4 regions of the Pararhizobium sp. PWRC1-1 genome follow, and region 4 is predicted to be linked to each of the others. Evidence: riboswitches for the same ligand, from Rfam matches in the RefSeq annotation. Region 4 holds a riboswitch; each other region holds the start of a gene.
The links. Region 4 has a riboswitch for cobalamin ahead of ACP7E0_RS30325 (ABC transporter substrate-binding protein). Riboswitches for the same ligand answer to the same signal wherever they lie in the genome.
Positions count from the first base shown of each region.

Region 1: linked by a shared signal. The riboswitch ahead of bluB (5,6-dimethylbenzimidazole synthase) and the one ahead of ACP7E0_RS30325 (ABC transporter substrate-binding protein) in region 4 are both predicted to bind cobalamin.
Region 2: linked by a shared signal. The riboswitch ahead of ACP7E0_RS11940 (aromatic ring-hydroxylating oxygenase subunit alpha) and the one ahead of ACP7E0_RS30325 (ABC transporter substrate-binding protein) in region 4 are both predicted to bind cobalamin.
Region 3: linked by a shared signal. The riboswitch ahead of cobU (bifunctional adenosylcobinamide kinase/adenosylcobinamide-phosphate guanylyltransferase) and the one ahead of ACP7E0_RS30325 (ABC transporter substrate-binding protein) in region 4 are both predicted to bind cobalamin.

Region 1 is NZ_JAFCXE010000007.1:172,126-179,337, reverse strand. It holds gene ACP7E0_RS13560 (diguanylate cyclase domain-containing protein) at 1-563, shown strand, start outside; gene ACP7E0_RS13555 (LacI family DNA-binding transcriptional regulator) at 565-1,593, opposite strand; gene ACP7E0_RS13550 (phytanoyl-CoA dioxygenase family protein) at 1,698-2,891, shown strand; gene ACP7E0_RS13545 (SDR family oxidoreductase) at 2,980-3,801, shown strand; cobalamin riboswitch at 3,845-4,055, shown strand; gene bluB (5,6-dimethylbenzimidazole synthase) at 4,100-4,792, shown strand; gene ACP7E0_RS13535 (DUF2865 domain-containing protein) at 4,793-5,938, opposite strand; gene ACP7E0_RS13530 (acyl-homoserine-lactone synthase) at 6,116-6,760, opposite strand; gene ACP7E0_RS13525 (LuxR C-terminal-related transcriptional regulator) at 6,955-7,212, opposite strand, start outside.
Region 2 is NZ_JAFCXE010000006.1:118,214-125,425, reverse strand. It holds gene ACP7E0_RS11960 (FAD-binding oxidoreductase) at 1-935, opposite strand, end outside; gene ACP7E0_RS11955 (L-threonylcarbamoyladenylate synthase) at 940-1,914, opposite strand; gene ACP7E0_RS11950 (diguanylate cyclase domain-containing protein) at 2,140-3,201, shown strand; gene ACP7E0_RS11945 (DUF6656 family protein) at 3,202-3,807, opposite strand; cobalamin riboswitch at 4,163-4,361, shown strand; gene ACP7E0_RS11940 (aromatic ring-hydroxylating oxygenase subunit alpha) at 4,485-5,735, shown strand; gene ACP7E0_RS11935 (2Fe-2S iron-sulfur cluster-binding protein) at 5,737-6,834, shown strand; gene ACP7E0_RS11930 (hypothetical protein) at 7,157-7,212, shown strand, end outside.
Region 3 is NZ_JAFCXE010000026.1:43,165-50,376, reverse strand. It holds gene cobN (cobaltochelatase subunit CobN) at 1-1,910, opposite strand, end outside; gene cobW (cobalamin biosynthesis protein CobW) at 2,104-3,168, opposite strand; gene cobU (bifunctional adenosylcobinamide kinase/adenosylcobinamide-phosphate guanylyltransferase) at 3,172-3,696, opposite strand; cobalamin riboswitch at 3,872-4,270, opposite strand; gene ACP7E0_RS29095 (chloride channel protein) at 4,512-6,302, shown strand; gene ACP7E0_RS29090 (cobyric acid synthase) at 6,319-7,212, opposite strand, start outside.
Region 4 is NZ_JAFCXE010000029.1:13,148-20,359, forward strand. It holds gene ACP7E0_RS30295 (ATP-binding protein) at 69-338, opposite strand; gene ACP7E0_RS30300 (VOC family protein) at 397-819, opposite strand; partial or broken gene ACP7E0_RS30305 (two-component sensor histidine kinase) at 1,124-1,231, opposite strand; partial or broken gene ACP7E0_RS30310 (SAM-dependent methyltransferase) at 1,270-1,419, opposite strand; gene ACP7E0_RS30315 (ABC transporter ATP-binding protein) at 1,416-2,186, opposite strand; gene ACP7E0_RS30320 (FecCD family ABC transporter permease) at 2,183-3,223, opposite strand; gene ACP7E0_RS30325 (ABC transporter substrate-binding protein) at 3,220-4,212, opposite strand; cobalamin riboswitch at 4,497-4,734, opposite strand; gene ACP7E0_RS30330 (zinc-binding dehydrogenase) at 4,739-5,050, shown strand; gene ACP7E0_RS30335 (SDR family oxidoreductase) at 5,202-5,906, opposite strand; gene gcvA (transcriptional regulator GcvA) at 6,011-6,928, shown strand; partial or broken gene ACP7E0_RS30345 (ornithine cyclodeaminase) at 7,045-7,212, shown strand, end outside.

The DNA of each region.
Region 1 (7,212 bases), on a different contig from region 4:
TGCAGAACAGCGAGGCGGAAAACCGTCACCTTGCCAAGCATGACCGGCTGACGGGCCTTTTGAACCGCAGCGGTTTCGACGATGTCCTGCACGCCTCGCTTGCCAAGGTCAAGGATCGCCCGTTCTCGCTGCTTTGCCTCGACCTCGACAAGTTCAAGGTGGTCAACGACACCTATGGCCATCCGGCCGGCGATGCGGTGTTGAAGGCACTTGCCGTGCGTTTTGCCGATCGTGTCGCGGATCGCGGCGTCGTTGCGCGGCTCGGCGGCGACGAGTTCACTATCATTGTCAATCACGCGGTTTCGCGCGCCGACGTGATGACGCTTGCCAACGCGCTGATCGTCGATGCGCAGCTGCCGGTGCCGTTCGAGGGACGGTTGCTGCGCGTCGGCAGCAGCATTGGGTTGGCCTTTGCTCCCGAACACGGGAAAATCGCCCGTGAAATCGTGCCGCTGGCCGATCAGGCGCTGTATCTGGCCAAGAATCGCGGCCGCAATCGCGTCCAGACCGCCGATGACCTGATCCATGCAGAGCGTTCCGCGCAAACCGAACAGGCCGCGTAACTTATCGCAGAGATAGCGGGATGTTGTAGGGTGTTATGACTTCGACGGCTGACAGACGCGCGCCGCCCGGTGCGGCCAGAGCGCCACGGCGGCTGATGATCGCCCGGAAGACGGTGCGCACGTCCGCTTTCAAATCATGATGCAGGACGAAATGGATTTTTCCCGCCCGGAGTAGGTCGAGATTTCCGGCGTCGAGATCGTGTGCCACGTAGATGGCGCAGGTCCGGTCTGCTGCGGCAAAGGCCGCCAGTACTGCACGATTGCCGCCGCCGATCGAATAGACGGCGTTGATGCCCGGATGGTTTGACAGCGCTTCGGCCGTCAGTGCGCCGGTTGCTTCGTCGCGGCCAAACCCCTCGCTGATTTCAACGATGCCGATCGACGGATAACGGTTGCGCAAGGTGCGGCGGAAGCCGATTTCCCGTTCTTCTTCGCCGCGGAACCGGCTGCTCGACAGGGTAGCAAGGACGATCGCCGGCTCCCCGGAAAAGCGTTCGCCGATCAGGTAGGCAGCTGTTTCGCCGGCAGCCCTGTTGTCGGCTCCGGCATAGGCGGTGCGTGGCGCATTGGGCAGGTCGGTCACCAGCGTGACGACGGGAATGCCGGATTGTTCGAGCCGCGCCACGGCGGCGCTGATCTCGGGCACATCCGGTGCCTTCAGGACAACCCCGTCAGTGCCGCGCAGGCGCACCCGGTCGAGCAACTGGACGATCTCCTGCGGGCGCATGGTTTCGGCAAAATGAAAGCGCGACCGGAAGATCGTCGGCAGAAATGTCAGGCTTTCGCTTTCGAACGCGTCTCGGACGGTGTCAGTGAACCGATCCGGCGCTTCCATGATGATGTCGATGCCGAATTTGCGGCCTTGGACCTCGATGCCGGCCTGTTGCTTCTCCAACTCGCGGATTGCGGCGTGGATGCGCAGTTCTGTCTGTTTGCGCACACCAGGGCGCCCGTTGAGGACGCGATCGACGGTGGCGATGCTGAGGCCGGCCTGAAAAGCGATGTCCTTGACCAGAAATTCGTGGGCCACCGTCGCTCCATTCTGATGGTTTTTTGAGGTATTTCTGCTCTATATCAGCTTTTTCCTCAGCGTATAGTGCGGTCAACGACAGACATCCGGCGGGAGGAAATGGGATGAAGACCGACAATATGTTGACGCAGCGTGCGGACCGGGTCTGGCTGACGGAAGTCGCCTGCGACCTTGACGATTTCCGCGCCGAGGTGGAGCGCACGACGCAGCTTGCCGACTATCCGCATGCGGCGGCCGTCGAGAAGAACGTTTTGATCTACGACAGCGCCAGTGTGCTGAAGGCCGCGGTTTCGGGCGAGGGGCGCTGGGCGGTGCTGGCCGAAATTTGCGAGGCATTTGCGACAGGGCCTGGTGTCATGGTGCTGAAGCGGGCGTTTGAGGACGCGGCCGTCATCGATGCGGCAAGCCGCATTTTTGACGATATCATCAACGAGCAGCATCGGACCAATAGCGGCGGCGGCGACCATTTTGCCAAGCCGGGCGCCAATGACCGGATCTGGAATTCGCTGGAAAAGCACTGCCTGCGCGACCCGCAGAATTTTGCCGCCTACTATGGCAATGCGCTGATCGCCTTGGTCAGCGAAGCCTGGCTCGGGCCAAACTACCAGATGACCGCGCAGGTCAACAGGGTCAATCCGGGCGGAGCGGCACAATCGGCGCATCGGGATTACCATCTCGGCTTTCAGACATCATCGGTGATCGAGCAGTTTCCGGCGCATGTCCATCGCCTGTCGCCGGTCCTGACGCTGCAGGGTGCGGTTGCTCATTGCGACATGCCGCTCGAAAGCGGGCCGACTTTGTTCCTGCCCTACAGCCAGACCTATGTTCCGGGCTATCTGGCGCTGAAGCGCCAGGAGTTTCGCGACTATTTCAATCGCAACCATGTGCAGCTGCCCCTGTCGAAGGGGGATCTGGTCTTCTTCAATCCGGCACTCTTCCATGCGGCCGGAACCAACCGTTCCGAGGGTATCAAGCGTGTTGCAAACCTTTTGCAGGTTTCCTCCGCGTTCGGCCGGGCCATGGAAACCGTCAATCGGGAGCGCATGAGCGCCGTGCTCTATCCGGCCTTGAAGGCAATGCTTGCGGACGGCCGGCTGTCTGGCGGTGAAGCCGCTTGCGCCATCGCATCCTGTGCCGAGGGCTATTCCTTCCCGACCAATCTCGACCGGGACCCGCCCGTTGGCGGGCTTGCCCCGAAGACGCAGGCGCAGCTGATGCATGAAGCGCTGTCGGGTGGCTGGGAGGAGGCCGCCTTTAGCGCGGCGCTTGCAGCTCAGTCGGAGAAGAAGCTCAGCTAACGGAACCATATCCTACAATTTGAACTCCTGCCCGAATGCCGGGCGGGAGTTTTTTGGCATCGGCGACATCAAAAACGGAGGAAAAACAATGAGCAATGACTATGGCCGCCTGGACGGCAAGATCGCGATCGTGACCGGTGGTACGCAAGGGCTGGGGGCGGCGATCGCGACGCTGTTTGCCGAGCGCGGCGCGGCAGGCATCGTGATTTGTGGCCGCAATGCCGCCAAGGGCGAGGCCAAGGCCGCCGAAATCGGCAAGGCCACCGGCACCAAGGTCGTCTATGTGCAGGCCGATCTCGAACGGGTGGAGGATGCGCGCAAGGTGGTGGCCGCCTGCGACACGGAATTCGGCCGGGTCGATGCGCTGGTGAATGCCGCGGCGATCACCGACCGCGGCACGATCCTCGATACCAGCCCGGAACTGTTCGACCGGATGTTCGCCGTCAATGTGCGCGCACCATTTTTCCTGATGCAGGAGGCGATCAACGTCATGCGCCGGGAGAAGATCGAGGGAACCATCGTCAATATCGGCTCGATGTCGGCCAAGGCCGGCCAGCCGTTCATTGCAGCCTATTGCGCCTCCAAGGGGGCTTTGGAAACGCTGACCAAGAACACCGCCTACGCTGTGCTGCGTAACCGGATCCGCGTCAATGGCCTCAACATCGGCTGGATGGCGTCGGAAGGCGAGGATCGTATCCAGCGCGAATATCATGGTGCGGCCAGCGACTGGCTGGAGAAGGCAGCGGCAAGCCAGCCCTTCGGCCGTCTGGTCGATCCGGCCGAGGTGGCGCGTGCCTGCGCCTATCTGGCTTCCGGTGAATCCGGTCTGATGACCGGCTCGGTGATCTGCTTCGATCAGTCGATCTGGGGCGCCTATGACGGTTCGCCGCATCCGGTCGCGGCCATGTGATGAGATCATGGTGGGCCGCCTTGCATTTGGCGGCCCACCATGTCCATATCGTCTCGTTCAGGTGCCTGCGTTAGCGGGAGAATCGGGAATCCGGTGAAAATCCGGGACGTGCCCAGCGCTGTAACGGGGACGGCTTTGCATAGATGAATCTTGAGATTTTTCAGGATTATGCCACTGGATCTTCATCTGATCCGGGAAGGTTGCAAAGCCGGTTGATCCGCAGTCAGAAGACCGGCCTGACGAGATAGACCAAACCTGCGCGGACGGCGGGAGGTTTCGCATTGTTGGGGATCAAACGATGCAGATTGAACCGCAAGACCGCCTTGTGAGGGCGGACGCATTTTCATCGGACGAGCGCGCCGCCGTCTACCGCGCCATCGAAACCCGCCGCGACGTGCGCGACCAGTTCCTGCCGCAGCCTTTGCCGGGCGACGTGATCGCGCGGCTGCTTGCCGCCGCCCACAGCGCGCCTTCTGTCGGTTTCATGCAGCCATGGAACTTCATTGTCGTCCGTGACGAGGACCGCCGCGCCCGTGTCTTCAAGGCCTTTCAGCGGGCCAACGAGGAAGCCGCGCTGATGTTTGAGGGCGAGGCGCAGGACAAATACCGGTCGCTGAAGCTCGAAGGTATCCGCAAGGCGCCTGTCAGCATCTGTGTGACCTGTGATCCGACCCGTGCAGGAAAGGTCGTTCTTGGCCGGACGCACAATCCGCGCATGGATGCGTTTTCCACCGTCTGCGCCGTGCAGAACCTGTGGCTTGCCGCGCGCGCCGAAGGTGTCGGCGTCGGCTGGGTCAGCATTTTCCACGAGCACGATATCAAGGACGTTCTCGGCATTCCCGATCATATCGAGATCATCGCCTGGCTGTGCCTCGGTTACGTCGATAGGCTGTATTCAGAGCCGGAACTGGCCGTCAAAGGCTGGCGACAGCGGTTGTCCCTTGACGATCTGGTATTCGAGGACGCCTGGGGCGTCAGACAAAGCGAATGATCAGTTGGTCTGCTGCTGCTGGTAGCCTGGGCCAGCGGGATGCCTGAGGTCGATCGAGGTTTCCTGCGAGGGCAGGAAGCTTGGACCGACGACGCGAACCTTGTTATCCTGCGGATTGTAGGGCCGGTCGGCGACGGTGCTCTTTGCCTGCGTGCCATCCGCCTTTTTAGCGCGAAGATCGACGACGCCCTTGCCGTTGCCGGGTGTACTCTGCTGGATGGCGGTTTGTCCCACCGGACGGCAGCCGCATTGGCCGGGTTGGCTGAGATCGCGGGTCTTGTAAGCGAAAGCTGTCGGCAGTTCGGCATAGGGCTCGCCGGTCGCGGCGGAGACCATCTGATCCGTCTCTTCCGTCGTCAGCGCATGATAGTAGAGCGTTGTTTCCGTTCCGGGGCAACGCCGCTGGCAGGTTTCGGCATCGCGCGCGAAATCGGCGGGCGATGAATTCGACGAGATCGGGAAGAACGCCCCGTCACAGGTGCGCACGCAAAGTGTCCGCAGGCTGCCGGGATAGTCCGCGCCCGGCCCAAATCCGTCATACGGCCCGAAATTGTCATGCGGCCCAAAACTATCGGGCTGCATCCTGAAATCGGTGACATCAGCCCCCTGCTGGTCCCGGTAGTCTTCGCTGACCGGCGGCAGGTCCTCAAGGATATTGCGATGGGTTTCGGGTTCCTCGACCGCAGCCCTCAAGACTTCGTCCTGTTCCTCGTCACAGCGATTGACAGCGAGCGCTGCATGGATGCGCCGCCGGGTCATCTCGCTGGCGCCGCCCTCCAGGAGATTTTGCCTGCGGGCTTTGAGCGTTTCGAGGTCCATTTCCATTTGCGAGATTTCTTCAGCCAAGCTCTGGCAGGCATCCTCGTTTGGGCCCCCGACAACGATCATGCTTCCGGAACTGCATCCCATCCGCCGGAGATCGCTGCGGGCCTGGCGCAAATCAAGGTTCTGGCGTGAGATTGCTCCGGTATAATCACGCAGATTGGCGTTGGAGGCGACGATCTTCGGCAGGCTGGCAAGGTCGGCATTCAGGCGTTCGCACACCGTCGAGGCATTGGCGGTGGCTGCCATGACCAGAAGGAGCGGCGCAATACGCGCTGCGAAGGATACCGAACGGAAAACCACGTATTTCTCTCGCCTGAGCATGCCGGCGTTCTGCCGGGTGCACGGGAACATCCCGCACACTCTGACTTTTGCCTATCATACCGCCATTCGAGGGGGCTGCAACGCAGTCCGCTCACCAGCGTTAACGATGCCGGTACGAAATGAACCGGGCGCGGCGGAAGAGCCACAATCGTCGGCTCTTGTGCCAGAGAGACCATTTCAAGCGGCCCTGGCCATTTCAAGCGACATCGGCCGCTCCAGCACGGATCCGCCGATTTCGGCGACGGTCTTCATCCTGTCCAAAAGGTCAGTCGTGACTTCCCAGGCAACGGCGACGGCATAGACAGAGCCGATCCGCTGCGGCTCGCCTATCCGTTCGCCGGGGCATCCCATCCGCCGGAACATCCGCTCGAGGAAGACATCGGTGACAGTGACGATATGGCTGAGTCCGGAGGACAACCCCAGTTCGCCGACGCCGCACATCAACTCTGCCGCTGCGATCGTCACCTGGTTCGAGCCGCGATCCTGCGAGATGGTCGGATCGATGCAGAACCGGCTGGACTCCCAGACGGAGGCGCTGCGCACCTGCGGATTATCACCGAGCAGGATCGGAAATGTATCATCCAGCATGTTCGGCCCGAGCGTCGGCAGGAGGCGCAGCGAGCCGCGCAAATGGCCGGTCTCGTCCGAATAGGACAGGACGTAGAGCGGGTTGGCGTCGTCGTAGTCGTCGATTTCCCAATTGCCGCGAACCGATACGTCCCATTTCAGCAAATCGTGAAAGACGCGTTTGCGCAGCTGGAACATGGCATCGAGATCACCTGGATTTTGCTTGCCGGTGTTGCGGTTGAAAATTCTGATCATCATTTGCTCCTGTGTATGAATGCGGAGAGCAAATGCTGTCAGGTATCGGCAGCGGGCATAACTGTCGGTAGTGACAGGTTTCTAATGCACGCCGATATGCAACGAAATGCGTGCGTCCTTTTGGACGCACGCATTTCGTTGCATTCATGGGAAAGAGGGGCGGCGGGGCTACCGCTAGGCGGCAGCGAAAAAGATCAAAAAGCCGGGATGAGGTCGCGCCGGACGGCCTGCGCAACGGCCTGCGTGTTGGAGACGACGTTGAGCTTGCGCCGGGCATTGGTCATGAAAAACCGGACGGTACGTTCGGAAATGCCGAGTATTGTTCCAATTTCCCAATAGCTCTTGCCGGCCGCCGCCCAGCCGAGCACTTCTGTTTCCCGATGCGTCAAAGCCTTGGCGCACTCCTCGGGGAGTTGCATTTCATGGTCACTTTCAAGCAGTGAGGCATGAAA
Region 2 (7,212 bases), on a different contig from region 4:
ATTTCCGTTTCAAGCAGCGCCTGCATCATCCTTTCGGCACTTTCGGCCGAATCCGAAGTGGAGATGTCGATCAGCGCATACCAGGCGTAAACCGTCTCCATTGGATCGCGCACGCCGGGAATGTGTTTTGCCGTGAACTCGACACCGAGGCGCGGCATCAGTTCGAAACCGGTCAGCGCCGGACCGCAGAGGCTTGAGGCCTTGTCGAACAGGGTGAGCGCATCTTCTACGCTGTTCAAACCAGCAAAGGCGACCTGATGGCCACGCGGCTGCGGAAACAGTTTCAGCACCGCGCCGGTGATGATGCCGAGTGTGCCTTCGGCGCCAATGAACAGGTCGCGCAGGTCGTAGCCGGTATTGTCCTTCTTCAATCGCCGCAGCCCGTCCCAGATTTCACCGGTCGGCAAAACGACTTCGAGGCCGAGGCAGAGTTGCCGCATATTGCCATAGGCAAGCACAGCTGTTCCGCCGGCATTGGTGGAGAGATTGCCGCCGATCCGGCAGGAACCTTCCGAGCCGAGTGACAGCGGAAACAGCCGGTCATGCGCTTCCGCCGCCTTCTGGATATCGGCGAGAATGCAGCCGGCATCGGCGACGATGACGTTACCGACCGGATCGATGTCGCGGATACGGTTCAACCGCTGCAGCGACAGGACGATATCGGCGGCCCCCGTGCGCGGTATTTGCCCTGCCACATGGCCGGTATTGCCGCCTTGAGGTACGATCGCGACACCGGTTTCGCTGGCAAGCTTGAGGATCTGCGAGATTTCCTGAACGCTGCCGGGCTTGAGCACCAATGGCGCATTGCCCTTGTAGAGGCCGCGGGATTCGACGAGATAAGGCGCAATGTCGGCCTGATCGGTCAGCGCGTTTACGGCGCCGACTATGGCGGCGAAGCGGGCGATCAGATCGGCGGAGGGCAGGGCATTGGTCATAGGGTCATTCCCGTGGGGCAGCAGCCCGTTCGATCCGGTCGAGGATTGCTTCGCCCAGACCCTCGTTGGGTATCGTGCCGAAGGCAATGGTTTTGGCGCCAGACGCATCGGCCTGTTTCATAAATGCAAACAGATTGGCGGCGGCCTCGCGCAAGTTGGCGGAGGGGCTGAGGTCGAGGATGATCGCGGCGGTTTCCTCGCCTGGCAAACGCTTGCCGCCGAAGCGGATCAGCGCTTCACCGGCTTTGACATCCGTTGCATTCAGCCGCACCGCAGCACCCGGCGCATAATGCGACGCCAGCATGCCCGGGGCTTCGATAACAGCTCCCGCCGTTTCCGGCCTTGCGACCCTCTTGCCGGTCAGCGCCTCGATATCGGCGACATCGAGGCCGCCGGGCCGTAACAGCCGGATTTCATTGCCCTCGACCTTGATGATGGTCGATTCCAGTCCGATTTCGGCAGCGCCGGCGTCGAGGATCAGTTTCAGCTTGTCGCCTAGATCCGCTTTGACATGGGCAGCGCTGGTCGGGCTGATCTTGCCGGAGGTGTTGGCGCTGGGGGCTGCCAAGGGTCTGCCAAAGCGCTTGATGACCTGCCGCGAAAACCCTTCCGGCATGCGGATGCCCAGTGTGTCGAGACCGGCGGATGCGAGCGGATGCACGCTGCTTTCCGGCTTGATCGGCAGGATCAGCGTCAACGGACCCGGCCAGAAGGCTTCGGCCAGCTTTCGCGACAGGGGATCGAAGGTGACATGCGCCTCGGCCATGGCAAAATCGGCGACATGGCAAATCAGCGGATTGAAGCGCGGACGGCCCTTCATTTCATAGATGCGGCTGATCGCATCGGGGTTGGTGGCGTCGGCCGCCAGCCCATAGACCGTCTCGGTCGGGATCGCCACCGGCAGGCCTTCGCCCAACGTCTCGCAGGCAATCGCCAAGGCGCGGTCCGGTTCGGTCCGTGTGTCTATGATCAGCGCCATCAAGCTTCCAAACGTCAATGCGCCCCTCTTGAAAAGGCAGGCAGGCGCTCCGGGTTTCCTTTACAGGGCCAGGCCGGGCGTTGCCAAGCGCATTCGAGGGCCGCCGTCAATTGTGCCTGTTCGCTACATCCGGCGTTAAGGTTTCTTAAAATGCGACAGTTCCAGTTAGCGGCGGGGAAAGTTGCCTATGCTAGCTGTCCGATCCTGCACATAGCCGGAGCCCTTATGGCCAACAAGAAATCCATGCCGAACGACCTTGCCCTGCGCATCGCCACCGCCATGCACCAGATGGGCATCGACGCCATTCCGAGGAATTACGAACTCGTCTACGAAGCCTATGGCGGCGCCAATCCGGACTTGGTTCGCGAGTTCATCGCGCTTGGCAAATACAAGTCGCAATCGGCGCTCGACGAACTTGGCCGCAAATATCTGCCGCATCACCATGAGGCAAGCGTGCTGGCGCGATCGACGACGATCGTGCGCGACGAGATGAGCAATTTCATGAACCTCTTGTCGCGCGAAAAAGACCAACTCGATGATTACGGGCGGCTGATCAGCGAGGCGACAAAAGCGCTGGTGGTTTCCGACGACGCGAGTCAGGCCGCGCTTGCCACTTCCATCCAGGCGCTGAAGCGGGCCACCGAACGGCAGGTGTCGCACAATGCCGAACTGGAGCAGAGCGTCACCGCGCAGTCCACCGTCATCGCCGGTGTCCAGAAAGATCTTGCCGACTTCGAAGCACGGAAGTTTTCGGATACGGTGACGGGGCTTGCCAATCGCCGTGCCTTCAACAAGGCGCTCGCCAAGGTCTATGCCGATCCCGATCTGCCGCTTGCCTGTGGCATCGCCATTGCCGAACCGGATACCAGCCGGCGCCTGTCGGCAGAACAGGCGGCCGCATTGGCTGAACCGCTGGCCCGGCATATCGGCGGCATTATCCAGCAGGCTTTTCCCTCAAGCGAACTGGTCGCCCGTTTTGACGGCACCCGCTTCGGTTTTCTGGTCAACGCAGGCGGGGAGCGGGAAGTGGTGCGGCTTGTGGCACTTTTGCGCTCGGCCTTGCGCGGCACGCATTTCAAACATCCAAAGACCGGACGCGACCTCGGCTGTGTGACGCTGTCGGTGGGCATTTGTATGTCGGACGACGCCGGCAACGCCTTCGATCTCGTCAATACGGCCGAAAAAGCGCTCGCCAGGGCGCAGGGCAAGGGCGGAGACCAGACGATCGTTCATGGAGCCGAAAACGAGCAACCGCCCGGACGCGACTGGCTGATCTACAAGCAGTGATCAGAGGCTGCTGATGATCTTGCGGAGCTGTTCGTTGCGGGCGCCGAGCAGAAGCACGTTCTTCAGCGCTTCCTTCGGATCGCGGGTGCGAAACAACAGCCCGTTGTCATGCACCGCACGGTTGACCGTCAACTTGCCTGCTTCGGCGTCCATCTCGGTTGCGACAGCGAAATACATCCGTGCGTAACCGAGCTTGATCTTCTCAAAAAAATGCTGGTCGTCGCCGATATCGGAGAAGAAATTGGCAATGTAGAACGACCAGCGGACATCCTCGAACTTGGCAAATTTCGTCCGCGCGGCCGTCACATGACAATAGCCGAGATGCGGGCTACCCGCGAGTGTGCGGTGAAAAAGCATCTTCGGGAAGCGGATCGAGCGATGGAAGCCGTTGATCCGGTCATGGGTGACCGTGCCGGCGGCCTCGAGTTTCCTGCCGGTGCGGGTGGCCACTTCCTGGTACGTCAGGTAGCGCTTTTCGGTCGGACTCCATTCCTGCTGGTGGCGGTTGATCCGGCCCGTGCGCAGGAATTCCGTATAGATCGCAGCCTTCGGTGATTGAACTGGCTGCTTGATCGCGGCGGCATCGAAATATCTCAGGTTTGACATCGGCCTGTACCAGACTGTGGCGGAGTGCGGGTAAAGCACACCGGCGCGTAATCGCTTGTGAAACGAAGCTATCGCGTTATGGTTAATGCAGTCTTGCCAGGCGCCAACCTTTTCCCTCGGTCGTTTGGCAAGGGCAGCGGCCGTATCTGTCTCGCGGGATGTCGCAAAGAGGCTGCGTCTTGGCCGATTGCCGAAGCGTTGTGCGGAAAACCGGACTTTTGCTTCAAATTCAGCAGATCATATTGTTTATGCTTATAAAATAGCCAGATTGACCATGGCTCCAAGCAATATGTTCCGTGTCGTCATTCTGGAATCGGATGTCGTTAATTGGCGGCTGTTTTTTCGAGCGTGAGGATTAGATGAAGACACTCAAGGTGCCGCCTTTATAGGGAAGGGCGGAGAATTGGGAAGCCGGTCGAAATCCGGCGCTGCCCCCGCAACGGTGGTGGAGTGAAACCTCGGCAAAAGGCCACTGGAGAAATCCGGGAAGGCGCCGGGATCGTCCGCAAGGACAGCTCCAGAGCCCGGAAACCAGCCTTGTGATGAAATTGATATCTGGGTTGCGGCGGGCAGCCGGAAGGAGAACCACTGTAACCACGCGCTCTCCCGGCGCGCCGGCGGTTCCTTTCCTGTCTGCTGCAACTTTCAAAAAAGTTGGCGAGCACAAGGAAATGACCATGGATCTCCGCAGTGAAGTCCTCCGCACATTGAAGAACCGGCGCGACACCCACAGTCTCGAACAGGCCTTCTACACCGATCCCGATCTCTACAGGCTCGATATGGAGGAGATCTGGTACAAGGACTGGCTGTTCATCGGCCATGACTGCGAAATCCCGAAATCCGGCAATTATTTCACCGTGCAGGTCGGCGAGTATCCGGTCGTCATCGTCCGCGACCGCTCAGGCACCGTCCGGGCGCTGCACAATTCCTGCCGCCATCGCGGCTCGCGCGTCTGCGCCGGTGCCAAGGGCTCGTCGGCCAAGCTTGTCTGTCCCTATCACCAGTGGACTTACGAGCTGGACGGCAAGCTGCTTTTTGCCCGCCAGATGGGCGAGGATTTCGACAAGAACCAGCATGGTCTGAAACCGATCCATTGCGAAACCATCGGCGGCTACATCTTCATCTGCCTTGCTGAAGAGGCCATGGATTTCAAGCCCATGCGCGACATGGTCTCGTCCTATGTCACACCGCACAATCTCAAGGACACCAAGGTCGCTTTCGAGAGCACCATCATCGAGAAGGGCAACTGGAAGCTCGTCTGGGAAAACAACCGCGAGTGCTACCACTGCGCGGCAAACCACCCCGAACTTTGCCGCACCTATCCGGAAGCCCCGACGGCCACCGGCGTGCAGGGCGCCAAGGATGATCCGATTATCGCCGCTCATTGGGCACATTGCGAATCGTCCGGCCTGCCGAGCGAATTCAAGATGGATCACAAAGGCCAGTTCCGCGTCGCCCGCATGCCGCTGATCGAGGGGGCTGAAAGCTACACCATGTCCGGCAAACGCGCCGTCAAGCGCCAGCTTTCCGACGATGTCAGTCAGTCCCATATTGGCACGCTGCTCTTGTTCCACTATCCGAGCACCTGGAACCATGTGCTGGCCGACCACGCCATCACCTTCCGCGTCCTGCCGCTTGGTCCCGAACTCACCCAGGTGACCACCAAATGGCTGGTGCACAAGGATGCCGTCGAGGGTGTGGACTACAATCTCGAAGAACTGACGCATGTCTGGACCGAAACCAACGACCAGGACCGCCAGATCGTCGAGGAAAACGCCTTCGGCATCCGCTCTCCCGCCTATCAGCCCGGTCCCTATTCGCCGGAACACGAAGGTGGGGTCATGCAGTTCGTCGAATGGTACACCAACTTCCTGGCTGATCGCCTGCAGGGCAGTTCCATCTCCACCCCTCTGGTTCGGGTTGCCTGACATGACGATTGCTTCATCCTTCCGGCACTTCGACGAACTGCAGCCGTTCAATGACCGCCAGCAGCTCCTGGAATGCATTTCCGTCACCGCCGAAGGGCCGGATGTAATGACATTCGGCTTCAAGGCCGACAAGGACAGCTGGTTTCGCTATCTGCCCGGCCAGTTCGTCACGCTAGAACTGCCGGTGGCGCCGGATGATCCGGTGATGCGCACCTACACGCTGTCCTCGACGCCGTCGCGGCCGTTTTCCGTGGCCGTCACCGTCAAGGCGCAGGCATCGAGCATCGGCACGCGCTGGATGTTCGACAACCTGAAGCCCGGCATGAAGCTGAAAGCATTCGGCCCGCTCGGCGACTTCTCCTTCGTGCGGCATCCGGGTGAAAAATACCTGTTCATCTCCGCCGGTTCCGGCATCACGCCGATGATGTCAATGACCCGCTGGATGGCCGATTGCGCCCCGCAGACGGACGCCTCTTTCCTGTCCTGCGCCCGCCAGCCGGATGATCTCTTGTTCCGTGACGAGCTGGAGAACATCTCCCGAAACATGCCCAATCTCAATCTCGGCTTCATCGTCGAGACGCATGCGCCGCGCCACAGCTGGCACGGGCTGCGCGGTCGCATCGAGACATCGAAGCTGGCGCTGCTGGCACCGGACTTCCGCGAACGCACCGTCTTCTGCTGCGGCCCCGAGCCGTTCATGCGCGGTGTCAAGTCCATGCTGGAAAGCGTCGGCTTCGACATGAACCGCTACCACGAGGAGAGCTTTCAGCCAGCCAATGCGCCGGACCCGGCGGAGCTTGCCATTCGCGCCGGTGTGGGGGAAGCGGATGCAACCGCAGTTTCCACCATCACTTTCACCATGGCCGGCAAGGACGCCAAGTGTCAGCCCGGCCAGACCATCCTGCAGACGGCGCGCGCAGCCGGTGTGCGCATCGGCGCTGCCTGCGAGGGCGGACTGTGCGGCACCTGCCGGGTGATGAAGATTTCCGGAGAGGTAGAGATGAACCACAGCGGCGGCATCCTCGACGACGAAATCGACGAAGGCTACATTTTGGCCTGCTGTTCGCGGCCGATCGGCGACGTACAGATCGAGGCGTGACGGTCTGTCGTTGCCCGATGTATCCGGCGCTCGCCCCTCATCCGCCCTGTCGCGCACCTTCTCCCCGTAAACGGGCAGAAGGACCAAGCGGCCAACTCCGTCATCCCCTCTCCCCGCCTGCGGGGAGAGGGTGAGGGGCAACCGGGCTCAAAAATATAATCGTGTGATGTACCTTGGCACTTCCGCCCGGCCTTGCCGCCGGCTGCTGCATCAACGTCAGCTCTTCAAAATGCACCCACCATCATAGGATGTTCAAGAGCAGCAAGCTTCGCGTAAGTTGCGAGGCCTAGTTTCGTAGGGCAATCGATACGGGGCGTGACATATGCGAACCAAAGATCTGACCTATGAGCTTCTCCAGGCCTCGAAGATGAGCGCCGA
Region 3 (7,212 bases), on a different contig from region 4:
AGATTGCCGTGCTTGCCCATATGGACGATGGCATGAGCGCCGTATTCACGGCGGAGGTACGCATAGAAAGCCAGATAACCATGCGGCGGCACGAGATCCGGCGAATGATAGGTTTCCTTCGGATCGATATTGTAGCCGCGTGACGGCTGAATGCCGACCAGTGTTTTTCCAAAGCGCGTGAGCGGCAAGGCGAACTGGCCATCGCGGAAGAACGGATCGCTTTGCGGTTCGCCCCATCGGCCGGTGACTTCAGCCTGAATCTGAACGGGAAGGGACGCAAAGAAGGTGTTGTATTGATTCAACGAAAGCGTTTCGCGGATCTGACAATCCGCCCGTACCGAATTGGTCGGGCCGTCCATCAGGTGGCGGATCAGCGCGTCGCCGTCGGTAGGGATGGAATCGATGCCGTAGCCTTCGGTGGCCATCGCCTTCATCACTTCGATCGTCCCGGCCGGTGTATCGAGGCCGACGCCATTGCCAAGCCGCCCGTCGCGATTGGGATAGTTCGCCATGATGATCGCCACGCGGCGCTCAGCCGGTGCCGCTTGACGCAACCTCGCCCAGTTTGCCGCAAGCTTGGCCGCAAAGGCGACGCGGTCAGCGAGAGGCTCGTGGCCGACGATATTGGCCTCGACATCGGTGTCATAGACAGCCGCTGCCTTGAACGAGACGGCCCGCGACAGGATGCGGCCATCGACTTCCGGCAGCGCCACGTTCATCGCCAGATCGCGAGCCATCAGGCCCTGCGGCGAGGATTCCCATGCGGCCCGCGACGAGCCGGAAAAGATCACCTGAAGGACCGGCGCATCGGAAAATTCAAGCACGGTCGACTTACGGTCGGCGCCGGGCGCGGAAACAGCAAACCCCGTCGCATTCATCACCACTGTGGGCGGTACCTCACCGAAGATCGCCTGTAGCGTGCCGATCGACACGGCATCCTTGAGGCTGGACACGAACACCGGCAGCACTGTCAAACCTTCGGCACTGAGCGCTTCGATCAGGGCTTCGACAGGTTTTGTTTCGCCGCTTTGGACCAGCGCACGGTAGAAGCAGAGGGCGACTGTCGGGGGTTCGAGTCCCTCTCCCGCTACCGGCTTCAAATGGGAGGGGATGCTCTTGTTTCCCGGAAGCATACCCCCCTCTGCCCTATCGGGCATCTCCCCCTCAAGGGGGGAGATCGCTGGTGACAGCTCTCGCTCCTTCAGTAAATTCGCCGCAACAGTAAAAGCTGCCGGCTCGTCCGGGTGCGGCAGGCCATTCTCCCCCCTTGAGGGGGAGATGTCAGCAGCGCTGACAGAGGGGGAAATCTCGCCGAAAGCAGCAAACCCAGCGGCCTTTTTCCAAGCCTCGACCCCGATCACACCCTGCCCCGGCCACCAGATCCCCGCCTTCATCAGCGGTGCTGCCGATTCCGGTTTTTCCGCGCCGTCGATCAGCGCCTCGGCATAGCGCAGCAGCCGCGCCATGTTGTCGGCGCCGCCTTCGGTGAAATAGGCCCACATGCGGTTGCGGTCTTCCGCAGAGACGGTCGAGAACGGCTCCAACCCGGGATCGGGCTTGTCGCAGCCCGGCAGCACGGCAATCTGGAATTTATGGGTGACGGCGGCTGCATGCAGCGCCTCCAGCACATATTGAAAATAGCTGGCGCCGCCGAGTGGGCGAACGATGATCAGCTTGGCATGACGCGCCGTGCGCTCGACATAGGTATCGACCGACATCGGGTGCTTGAGCGTCAGAAGGCTTGCCACCCGCAGGCTCGACTTTCCTCCACGCGTGCGGTGCGCGCCAGCAATCGACGAAAGCTCGGTATCCGCTGCCGACAGGAACAGGATATCGGCTGGTGATTGACCGAGATCGATCGCTTCCTCGCCGTCGGTAATCGTGCCTTTCTGAGCTAGGAGGAGATGCATGGTATTCCCCAAAGGCAGCGATACCCCCCTCTGTCACTCCGTGACATCTCCCCCACAAGGGGGAAGATCGGGGCCGCGCGGTGCCGGGACGCTTGCACCAAGAAATTTGAGCGCGAGGCAGCCACAGCTGATCTCCCCCCTTGTGGGGGAGATGTCCGCCAGGACAGAGGGGGGTACGCCGCGCTCACCATTGTCAAACCGCCGCAGCGATCGCAGCACGCACGGCCGCTTCATCCATGTCGTGCAGGCCGATGACGACCAGGCGCGTGCGGCGCACTTCGCCGGCAGCCCAGGGGCGGTCGAAATACTGGTCAATGCGGGCGCCGACGCCCTGGATCAAAAGGCGCATCGGCTTGCCGGGAATATCGGCAAAGCCCTTCAGGCGCAGCACGTCGTGCTCTGCGATGATCCGCTTCAGCTTTTCGATGAAACTGGCGGGATCGGTAATGGACCCCAGTTCAACGATGAAGCTGTCGAATTCGTCATGGCTATGCTCCTCGCCGGCCTCATGCTGCATCTCGTGATGGGATTTACGGTTGGCGATGTCGCTTTCGGTGCCGACACCAAGGCCGAGCAGGACGGCGGCGGAAACCTCGCCGTTCTTCGCCTCGATCATCGTCGGCTTGCGGTGGGTGCGCGAAGAGACCTCGTTGCGGACAAAGGCAAGGCCGGTCGAATCGAGCAGGTCGGTCTTGTTGAGGATGATCAGGTCGGCCGCGGTCAGCTGGTCTTCGAACAGTTCCTCGATCGGGCTTTCGTGATCGAGATTGTCGTCGTTGACGCGCAGCGCATCGACCTTGTCATGATCGTCGGCAAACCGTCCGGCCGCAACAGCTGCACTATCGACAACGGTGATGACGCCATCGACGGTGACCTGCGTGCGGATATCCGGCCAGTTGAAGGCTGCGATCAGCGGCTGTGGCAGCGCCAGACCGGACGTTTCGATGATGATATGGTCCGGGCGGCTCTCGCGCTCCAGCAGTTTGGTCATGGTCGGGATGAAATCATCGGCGACGGTGCAGCAGATGCAGCCATTGGTCAGCTCGATGATATCGTCCTCGCTGCACGCTTCGGCGCCGCAGCCCTTCAGGACGTCGCCATCGACGCCAAGATCGCCGAATTCGTTGATGATCAGCGCGATGCGGCGGCCGCCAGCATTCTGCAGGATGTTGCGGATCATCGTCGTCTTGCCGGCACCGAGAAAGCCGGTAATGACGGTCGCCGGGATCTTGCCGTGGACGGCCTTTTCAATAGTCATGGATCAACCCTTCATTTTCAGCGGCAATCCAGCCGCGATGAAATAGACGTCTGCGGATATCTCCGCAACGATTTGGTGCAGCCGGCCGGCATGGTCGCGAAAGTCACGCGCCATCCGGTTTTCCGGCACGATGCCCAGGCCGACCTCGTTCGAAACGAAGACCAGCCGGGCTTTTGCCTGCGGCACATAGGCCGCAAGCCGTTTAAATTCCGCCGCAATATCCCGATGCTCCATCATCAGATTAGTGACCCAGAGCGTCAGGCAATCGATCAGAACGATGCGATCAGGCGCATCGATCGCCTTCAGGCAGCCGGCAAGATCGAGAGGCTCTTCATGGGTCTGCCACTCTGGTCCGCGGCGATCGCGATGCTCGGTAATCCTTGCCTGCATCTCGTCGTCCCAAGCCCTTCCGGTCGCGACGTAATGCATGCGCAGACCCGACGCCGTCACGAGTTTTTCGGCGAAGGTGGATTTGCCGGAACGGGCGCCGCCCAGAACCAGCACGCTGCCTGACTGTATCGATGTCATGAAATGATCCCGGCCTCAGCGCGCGCCGGAAAGAACAAGAATTCTTGGCTCACGAAAACCAGCATTCGCGGCAACGCGAAACAGGCCGTTCCGGGGACGGGATGATAAAGCCATGACAACCTCCGTGCTGGCATCGGGAGTATCTCTCCCTGGGTTGGGCGAACCCCAATCTAAAACGGGGCCCTTGAGGATGGCAGGTCTCCTGGCTCACGGCGCCACGCCCCAAATGGGACGAACGGGTTCGCCTCGCCTTCCCGGAGTGTTTTGCGCCAGATTGCGTTACCGCAATCGACGGGCATCACGAAGAGGTGGACGATTCGTAGATAATAGAGGCGTCCGGCCCCGGCTGATCGTGACGTCACTCCAGTGGCTTTTCCGGTTGGGCCGATCCATGCCGCTGCCGCGAATACGGACAGTCCGGTAACATCGGCTTTCCCGGATGGCGAACCCTGACCGTTCTACAGTCGCGGGGTCGGCTGCGATAAGGACGCCCGGTCTGGGTCCGGCCCGTCGCATTCCCATTTACTCCCGACATGCAAACGGCATATCGGGAACCATCCAATGACCGATGATTAGGCGCTCGCCTGGATCAAGTCAATTGCGGCACTCACTCGCCGCCATGGTTTGGCCCGGCCTCGGCAAGACTAAGCTTGATCTCCCAGACCATGCCTTCTAGAGCAATTCCAGCGGAAGTGCGCAGCGGTTTTGCGTCCGAAATTGCGTAGAAAAAAAGACAGGCCGTTTTCGCAATTCGAAGAAAAGCGGAAATGCCCACGACGGCGCAGAGACAGGATGGCCAGGCAATGAAGCTGAAGATGATTCCGAAACTTAACCTGCGGCGGCTCGGCTATCTCTCGCTGCTTTTCGATCTCGGGCGCATGCGGGCCTTTGCGCGGCGGAGCGAACTCGGCCTGGTCGTCGCGGGCATGATCGTCGGTGTTACGTCGGGTCTTGCCGTCACCGCGATGAGCATCATATCGAGCCGCCTGCACAGCCTGATCTTCGGCATTGCCGATGACGAAAGGCTGAGTTCCAGCAATCTGCAGGGCGAAATTTCCATATTGATCGCGCCGGTGGCCGGTGGGATCATTCTCGGCCTGGTGATGGTCGTTCTGGCGTCGTGGCGCAAGAAGCCGATGGTCGACCCGATCGAGGCGAACGCGCTGCATGGTGGCCGCCTGTCTCTGACCGATAGCATTATCGTTGCGATCCAGAACCTGATCTCCAATGGTTTTGGTGCGTCCGTCGGGCTTGAGGCCGGTTATACGCAGCTCGCATCCGGCATTGCGTCAAAACTCGGCATCTCGCTGCAGCTTCGCCGCTCGGACCTGCGCACCCTGGTCGGCTGCGGCGCCGCCGGTGCCATCGCTGCCGCATTCAATGCACCGTTGACGGGCGCCTTTTATGCCTTCGAGCTGATCATCGGCACCTATACGATCGTGTCGCTGACACCGGTCGTGGTTTCCGCCCTGATCGCAAATCTCGTGGCCAGATGGCTGTATGCGGGCGATTTTACCATCGATGTCGGTCAGTTCGGCGCCGTCGTCCCGGCCGACTATCTGCCGGCATTGTTGCTCGGCTGCCTCTGCGCCGGCATGGGCATTCTTTTGATGAAGGGCGTCTCGCTGATCGAGGGGCTTGCCCGCCGCAGCTCGATCCCTGCTCCCATGCGCCCGGCGCTCGGCGGCATCGTCGTCGGGCTTCTGGCACTGGTATCGCCGCAAGTGCTTTCGGCCGGTCACGGCGCCCTGCATCTCAATCTCGCCAGTTCGCCGGCGATCCCGATGCTGATCGGCCTGTTCCTGATGAAATCACTCGCCTCGGCCGTCTCGATCGGCTCCGGCTTTCGCGGCGGCCTGTTCTTTGCCTCGCTGTTCATGGGCGCGCTGCTCGGCAAGCTGTTTGCTTTTTCCGCGCCCTACATATTTTCCCACGCAACGCTGACGCCAGTCATCTACGCAGTCGTCGGCATGAGTTCGCTGGCGGTCGCCATTATCGGCGGGCCACTGACCATGACATTCCTGGCACTGGAAATCACCGGCGACTTTCCGATCACCGTCCTTGTTCTGGCAGCCGTGATCACCTCATCACTCGTCGTACGGACCACCTTCGGCTACTCATTCGCCACATGGCGTTTTCACCTGCGCGGCGAAAGCATCCGTAGCGCCCATGATGTCGGCTGGATCAGGAACCTGACGGTTGGCCGCCTGATGCGCACCGATGTCCGCACGATCGACATTCAGGCAACGCTGGAGGATTTCCGGAGAGACTTTCCGCTTGGATCGACACAACGGGTCGTCGTCGTCGACGGCGCAAAATATGCCGGCATCATTCAGGTTCCCGAAGTCTATGCCAGCCCCATCGAGGCCAGCGAGGAAAAGCAGGGCCTTTCCGGCTTCATCCGCCTCCCAAACGATTTCCTGCAGCCGAACATGAACGCCAAGCAGGCAGCCGCCTTGTTCGACACCACGGAGAGCGATGGGCTGGCCGTGGTCAACAATCTCATCGAACGGCGCGTCGTTGGCCTGTTGACGGAAAGCCATACGCTGCGCCGTTACAGCGAAGAGCTTGACCGCAGACGCCGCGAGGCATCCGGAGAAATCTAAAAGGGTTCGCTTCGGCTCAGGACATCAGGCTGTCGAGCCAGCGCGGCTCCAGCACGGCTTCCAGCTCGGCTGCGACATCGTCGAGCGCACGGTCAACCGACAGCCGGTAGTTTTCGCCGCCGCCTTCGATGCCGAAACTTTTGAGCAGCGCTGCACGATAGGCGTCGCTGGCAAACAGCCCGTGCAGATAGGTTCCGCTGACCATGCCATCTGCGGAGACCGCTCCATCCGGGCGGCCGTCGATAATCACAGCCGGCCGGGTACAGTCGGCACCGGTGGTACGGCCGAGGTGAATTTCGTAGCCTTCCAGCGCCACATCGTAGATCGCCGAGCGGGCGCGGCTGTTGCGCACCGTCTTCTCCGGCGCCATCTCCGTTTCGACCGCAAGAAGGCCGAGCCCGCGGATCTCACCGACATTGCCTTCGATGCCATGCGGATCGGCAACCCGGTTTCCGAGCATCTGATAGCCGCCGCAGATACCGATGACACGGCCGCCACGCCGCACATGCGCCTGCAGATCACGGTCCCATCCTTGCGCGCGAAAATCGGCGAGATCGGCAATCGTCGCCTTCGATCCCGGAATAACCACCAGACCGGCGTCAGCGGGAATGCGCTCGCCGGCGCGAACAAAAACGAGATCGACCTCGGGTTCGGCAGCCAACGGATCAAGATCATCGAAATTGGCGATGCGCGAAAAAACCGGCACGGCGACCTTCAACGCCCTGCCCGTCCCTCGCGCCAGCTTTTCCAGAACCACGGAATCTTCAGCCGGCAGGCGGGCGGCACTTTTCAGCCAGGGCACGACGCCGAAACAGGACCAGCCGGTAAAACTGCCGACCGCCGCAATCCCATCGTCAAACAGCGACACGTCGCCCCGGAACTTGTTGATGATATAGCCGCTGATCATGGC
Region 4 (7,212 bases):
ACTTGGGCAGGCCAGGTTTGTTGGAATGGTTGAGTGTCGAACCGGTCGCAGTCAAAGGCTCGGCGCATTCAAGACCCGCAATGAACCGCCTCGTTATCGCACAACGCCGTTGCGGCCGGAACGGTGAGCGATGCAATCGCCCCGCCCGCAGGAGACCTCCCAATCTCGAGCCTCCCGCCATGGGCGACCGCAATTGCCTTGATCATGGAAAGACCAAAACCTGTGCCACCGCTTGAACGCGACCGGGAGGGTTCTCCCCGCCAGAACAGGTCTATCGTAGCACTTGGCTGCTGAGCGTCGCCTCCCGACCCTTTGGAGGCGAATATGGCTTTGGGCAAGTTTGCCCAAAGCTGTCGCTTTCGAGTGTCGGTATCCGCTTGGATAGGTGAGATATTCTTAGACGCCGAAGGTCACGAGGCCACGTTCGTCGATCGTCCATGATGGGTTCCAAGCGATCTCCCAGGCGTGTCCATCTGGATCGCCGACATAGCCGCGGAAACCACCATGCGGCGGAGCGTCGCCCTTACGGAGAAGCGTCCCTCCCGCTTCGACGAGACGTTGAATGACCACATCGACATCAGACTGATCCGCAACGTTGTGACCGAGACAGAACGGCGAAGGAACCGGCTGGTTTAGCCGCCGCATATCGTTGTCGAGACCTGGATTCAGCCAGGTTCCCAGCATGAGCCCATTCATCTGGTAGAAAAGGATGTCGTCATTCTCGAAGATGGGAGCCCAACCGAAGCCGCCGACGTAGAACTGCCGTGATCGTACAAGCGACGCTACGCCGAGCGTGATGACAGAAATCTGTTGCTGCATATTCCAAGCCCTTTGGTTCATCCGTGCAACATTGCATCGAATGTTCAAGGTCTTGGGCCGTCACCGCAACGACGGAAGGACCCGCTCTCGCGGGGGCCGGGCCAACCGCACCGACCTAACCTGTTTCAGACGCGATAATGCTGCAACATTTCTCGGTGGAGTGCAAGCAACCGGGCGGCAGCTCGATCGGCATGTCGCCCGAGAGCGGACGGTATGAAACGTGCAGTCCTGGAACGAGCTTGAACAGAGCTTGACCTAACCACGCCGATTAGAGAAGCGCTGTCACTCACGAAAACGCCATCCTTCCCTGGATCGATCCTCTGAGAATGGTCAACGGTGTGCGCAATTCATGTGCCACGGCCATATTGTTGAATTGCAGCCGGCCTTCCATCCGCTCAAGACTGGTCGCCAGTTCGTCGTGGCAATTTGCGTCGATGTGTGAGCGCAATTGCTGCCGAGATGATCGCGAATTGGCTTTTGCCAAGCGTCGAATTCCGGCCCGTGCGGAATCCTGTGCCCAAAGGCCAGGTCGAATGTTTCGGAGCGCCTCGACCAATAGTCGCGGATTTCTTCCTTCAGATTGAAATTGGTCTGCGTCATGCATTGCTGCCGAGAAACTGGATATGATGGCGGCCATGATGCGGCGAGCGCTCGACAAAGGCCCGCACCCCGAAGACCTCGGAAATCAACTCCTCCGTCAGGACATCCTCCGGCGCGCCAGCGGCCACGACTTGCCCGCGGCTGAGAACGGCGATCGTATCGCAAAACATCGATGCCAGATTGAGATCATGCAGCGCGATGATGCTGGTGATCGGCAGTTTCGTCACCAGTGATAGGATTTCGAGTTGGTGCTGGATATCCAGATGATTGGTCGGCTCGTCGAGCAGAAGCTCGCTCGGTGTCTGCGCGAGTGCTCGGGCGATGTGCACCCGCTGGCGCTCGCCGCCCGAGAGGGTGTGCCACAGTTGACCCGCTTTGTGCGCCATTCCGACATGAGCGAGGGCATCGTTGACAGCATGATCGTCGGTACTGCTCCAGGGGCTCAGCGCCCCCCGATGCGGCGTGCGGCCAAGCCTGACAACTTCAAGAACGGTAACCTGCGCCTCCGTCGTCGCCTGCTGTTCGACAAAGGCGATCCGCCTGGCGATATCCAGCCGGCTCATCGAGCCGATATCGACATCCCCAAGGGAAATCACGCCGCTGCGAACCTTCCGCAACCGGCATATCAAACGAAGCAGGCTGGATTTCCCAGACCCGTTCGGGCCGAGAAGACCGAGTGTGCGACCCGGAGAGACGTCCAGACTGATGCCGTCGACGACAAGGACGCCGGCCGTCGCCCAGTGCACATCTTGGACCGAAATGCTCATACGGGTCTCCTCGCCTTGCAAAGGATCAAGGCAAATGCGGGGGCGCCGAACAGGGCAGTCACGACCCCGATGGGCAAGATTTGCTGCGGGATGATGATCCGCGAAACGATATCCGCCACGACCATGAAGATGGCGCCGATCATTGCTGTTGCGGGCAGAAGGCGAATATGACCCGGTCCGACCAGGAAGCGCGCTGCGTGGGGGATGACGAGGCCGACAAAGCCGATCGAGCCGACAATGCTGACCATGGTTGCAGTCAAAAGTGCCGTGACACCCAGAAGGACAATGCGGACCCGGGCAACAGGAATGCCGAGTGCTGCGGCAGCATCGGTGCCGAACGTAAACGCGTCGAGCGCGCGCGCATAGAACATGCACAGCACAAAGCCCATGATCGCCACCGGTCCTGCCAGGTAGACATCGGGCCAGCGCACACCGGAAAGACTGCCAAGCAGCCAGAACATCACGCCGCGCGCCTGTTCGGCATTGGCTGACGTGGTGACGATATAGGAGGTCAGTGCGTTGAACAGCTGTGACCCCGCCACCCCGGCAAGAATGATCCGGTCAGCCCCTCCCCCTGCCCCGGTGGCGAGCAGAGACACGAATAGAAAAGCAATCACCGCACCGATAAACGCCCCGGCAGACAATGTTAAAACACCATAACCAAGACCGAGGATCATCACCGCAACGGCGCCTGTCGATGCACCGGCGGAAACCCCCAGAACGTATGGCTCCGCCAGCGGATTGCGCAGCAGGGCCTGCAGGATCGCGCCAGAAAGCGCTAGCGCAACGCCCGAACTCGCCGCAACCAGCGCCCGGCTCAGACGGTAGTCCCAGATGATGCCCTCATGAATGCGGCTCAGCTCGAACCCGGTTCCGAACAGGCGGTTGCCGACTGCTTTGACAGTCGTACCGATCGGAATGGAGATTTCACCGATTGACACCGCAAGGCTGACGGCAAAACCCAACACAAGGATGGAAAGAATGCAGAGCGCGGCAAGCGCTCCCCATCCCTGCCGGGTCATCAGACCTTGGCTCATTTCGCCAGACCGAACGACTTGATGCCGGCAGCAAGAATTTCAAGACCGTCGATCGTTCGAATGGTCGGGTTCATCGACTGCGCGTCCATCTCGACGAAATGCTTGTTCTTGACGGCGTCAAGCTGGCTGGTAACCGGATCCTTTTCGAGGAAGTCGATCTTGACCTTCGGATCGTCAGCCGAATACCGGCGGCGATCCATCGTCGCAATGACGATCACCGCAGGATTGGCCTGGGCGATCGTTTCCCAGCCCACCAGCGGCCACTCCTCTTCGGTGGTGACGACATTCTTTGCGCCAAGCGTCTTCAGGATATAGGCCGGCGCGCTGTTCTTGCCGGCGATAAAGGCATCGCCTTGCACTTCCTTGCTGGAGAACCAGAACGCGATCGGCAGGTCTTTGCTCGATCCGCCAAGCGATGCAACCGCATCAGCCTCGCGCTTTTTCAAGGTGGCGATCAATGCATCGCCGCGATCCTGAATATCAAAGATCTGCGCTAACTCACTGATTTCATGATAGATCAGGCCCATCGTGAAGAGTTCCTTGCGCACGCCGTCGCCGCCATCGGTGTTGACCTTGGCCACGCAATCGGCGGGAGAAACATAGGTCTTGATACCCAGCTCTGCAAACTGCTCGCGCTTGCCGACAGATCCTTGCGTGCCGACATGCCATTCGAACTCGGCTGCGACCAGATCCGGCTCCTGGCCGGCGACGGATTCGAAGCTTGGATCATTGTCGGCCAAGCGCTTGATCGATTTGTTGACCGCCGCATAGGCCGGCAATACCGGCCCAACCCAGACGGCCGTTCCGACGATTTTGTCGGCAAGCCCGAGCGAATAGAGGATTTCGGTCATGCCCTGACCGATGGAAACCGTCTTTCCTGGCGCCTTTTCAAAGGTGACCGGTTGGCCGCAATTGGTAATCGTCAGCGGATAGGTGGTCGATGCGGCATTGGATTGCGGGGCAAGGGCGGCTGCCGAAAGCGCCGCCATAGAAAACAAGACAGCGCGCGAAACGTAGCGATTCATGAAGATCCTCGTATTAAGAGTCTGGCAAGTGCCCGTCCGGGCCTGACCAGCGATAGGTGAAAAGGTAGCCGGCATGCGGCAGAGCAAACGGCAAAACATGCAAGACACATGCGGTCACGGCTCATGCGCCGCAGAGAACTAACAATGCCGGTGTGCTACGCGGGGGAGGGAAATTGAAGGCGCTACGCCAATGGAAACGTCGAAAATCGTCATCTCATGCTCCTCTCCGGACAACCCCGTCCGGGATGGTGGACACTGTTTTGACGGCAGGTCTCCTGGCTCGCGAATGTGCACCGAATATCTGCCTTCCCGCACCTCGGTACAGTGGCATGACCATCCCGAAGGAGGTCACAAGGATATATCGGCAATCCGCTTACAGTTGCGGGGGCAGCCACGGTTTTGGCCCCATATAGGTCATCCGCACCGTGTTCCCTATTAATCCCGTCGGGAGTCATCCCTCCGGAAACCGTCCCGATCACTTAGAGGACGCATGATCTCGCCGTCAAGAATTCGTTTGTTGGCGGCCAGGACATTTCTCAGGACTGTTGGTGAGCGTCCGCAATCAAGGCGTGCAATTGGGGTTCCAATCCAAGCCGATAGTCGGCGGCGATTGGTGGACGTACTCAGGACCCGGGAGGACAGGATAGAGCGATCTTCAAAGCTCTTTTCCCTGATCGGCTCTGGCAAACTCTCGGTCGAAATCGCTGCGGTCTTTCCTCTGTCAGAAGGCGCGTCGGCTCATCGTCTGCTGCAGGAGAGATCCGCGATCGGGAAGATACTTCTTTGCGTCGCGGAGAGCTGAGACAGCTGTTGCCAATGCCCGCACGCTTTCCGGTGCCTTCTGCCTTTTGCGGCCGGTATCAGTGAAAATGGCTGTTCTCAGCGTTGAGAACAGCCATTTTCGTGAATTGTCGAATGACTTGCCGAAATCCATTCGTGTCGATGGGGTTGATTTAGACGGACCGTGTGAGGCCACCGTCGACACGAATATTCTGCCCGGTGATATACCCTGCCCCATCCGAGGCCAGGAATGCGATCGTTGCCGCAATTTCCTCGCTCTTGCCGTATCGCTGCATCGGCACATTATTCCGTCGCGCGTCCGTCGCGGGCAGGCTGTCGATCCATCCCGGAAGGACGTTGTTGATCCTGATATTGTCCTTGGCGTAGGTGTCCGCGAAAATCTTCGTGTAGGCGGCAAGACCGGCCCGGAATACGGCCGATGTGGGGAACATTTCGGATGGCTCGAACGCCCATGCGGTCGAGATGTTGATGATGGAGCCGGATTGCTGTTTCTGCATGACCGGTGTGACGAGCCGAACCGCGCGGACAACGTTGAGCAGGTAGGTGTCCAAGCCCTTGTGCCAATCGTCATCGGATATATCGAGGATCGGTGCGCGGCGACCGTGGCCCGCGCTGTTGACGAGCACATCAATACGGCCCCAGTTGGAGATGGCCAAATCAACCAGTCTCTTCAAATCTTCATTAGATTGATTGGATCCGGTTATGCCGACGCCTCCCAGTTCGGCTGCGAGTTTTTCGCCTTTACCGGACGACGACAGAATTGCCACTTTGTAACCGTCCGTAGCGAGCTTACGGGCGGCTTCAGCCCCCATGCCGCTACCGCCCGCCGTGATGACCGCGATCTTTTCATTTGCCATTTGATGTCCCTTCAAAAGCGCTATGCCGATTCCGGTAAGTTGACACAGGAGGAAGCAGAAGACTAAGCAGAAAGATATAGTCCTGCCTGTAGGAAAACTATTGAATGCTTGGCGCACGCGGACCTTACCGTTACCCACCTCTCAATGCGCTTCGGATGTTTGAGAGCGCTGCGCGGCATTTGAATTTTCGGGTCGCTTCAGAAGAGCTTTGCGTCACTCAAGGTGCCGTCGCCCAGCAGGTGCGGGCGCTTGAGGATTCGCTCGGCGTTAAGCTGTTCGACCGGCTTCCCCGGACACTCGCTTTGACCGAGGCCGGACAGCGCTACCTCAAGCCAGTTCAACGTGCACTATCGATGATTGCCGATGCGACGCAAGAATTGAAACCCCAGAACACAGTCATCACAATCAGTGTGACACATTCTTTCGCAACGAAATGGCTCATTCCACGTCTTGGCCGCTTCTCCGAGGCCAACCCTGACATTGAAGTTCAGGTGCTGGCAACAAACAATCTGGCAAACTTTCAAAGTGATGGTGTTGATATCGCCGTTCGCCAAACGAAACCGCCCTTTGGAGCGGGTTTGCAGGGTGACCTGCTGTTTCCAGTAAAACTTTTTGCGGTATGCAGTCCGTCCCTCAAAGCAGCAGGAAAACCACTCGGGACAGTTCAGGATTTACCGCAGCATGTCCTTTTGCATGACGCACATGGCATGTGGCCGGTATTTCTGGAGCACGCCGGCGTCCCCACGGACGTAAACACCCTGAAGTCGGTGAAGTTTTCTTATGCCTCCCTGGCGATTGATGCCGCTGTTGCCGGACAGGGTATTGCGTTGGCGAGCGAACCCTTGATCGAGGACGATCTTGCGAGCGGCCGCTTGTGCAGTCCCTTCGATGTGAACATGGCTGACGAACTTGGATTCTATCTGGTATATCCGCGCATGCCACGCAATTCTGACAACGTCAAATGCATGCGTGATTGGCTTCTAACACAAAACGCCTCGCCGCGCCGGAACCTGCCGGTTTGACCCAGCCGACAAAGGAAGAGGGAGATGAAGACGGCCACAATACCGGATTGGGATGATATCGTCGCTTTCAGATTGCATTGAAGCCACCGCTCAAGCATCGTTCGGTACGGCTATAGGCGCGCACCATGGCGATCATCGGCAATGGTGCCCAGGCGGAATTTCAGGCTCTGGCCTTCAAGGCGGTCTGCGGCATCGACCATGTGCAACTCTATGACATCGATCCGATGGCAACCGCAAAGACCACCCGTAACCTTTCCCACTCCGGTTTGAAGGTGACCGCCTGC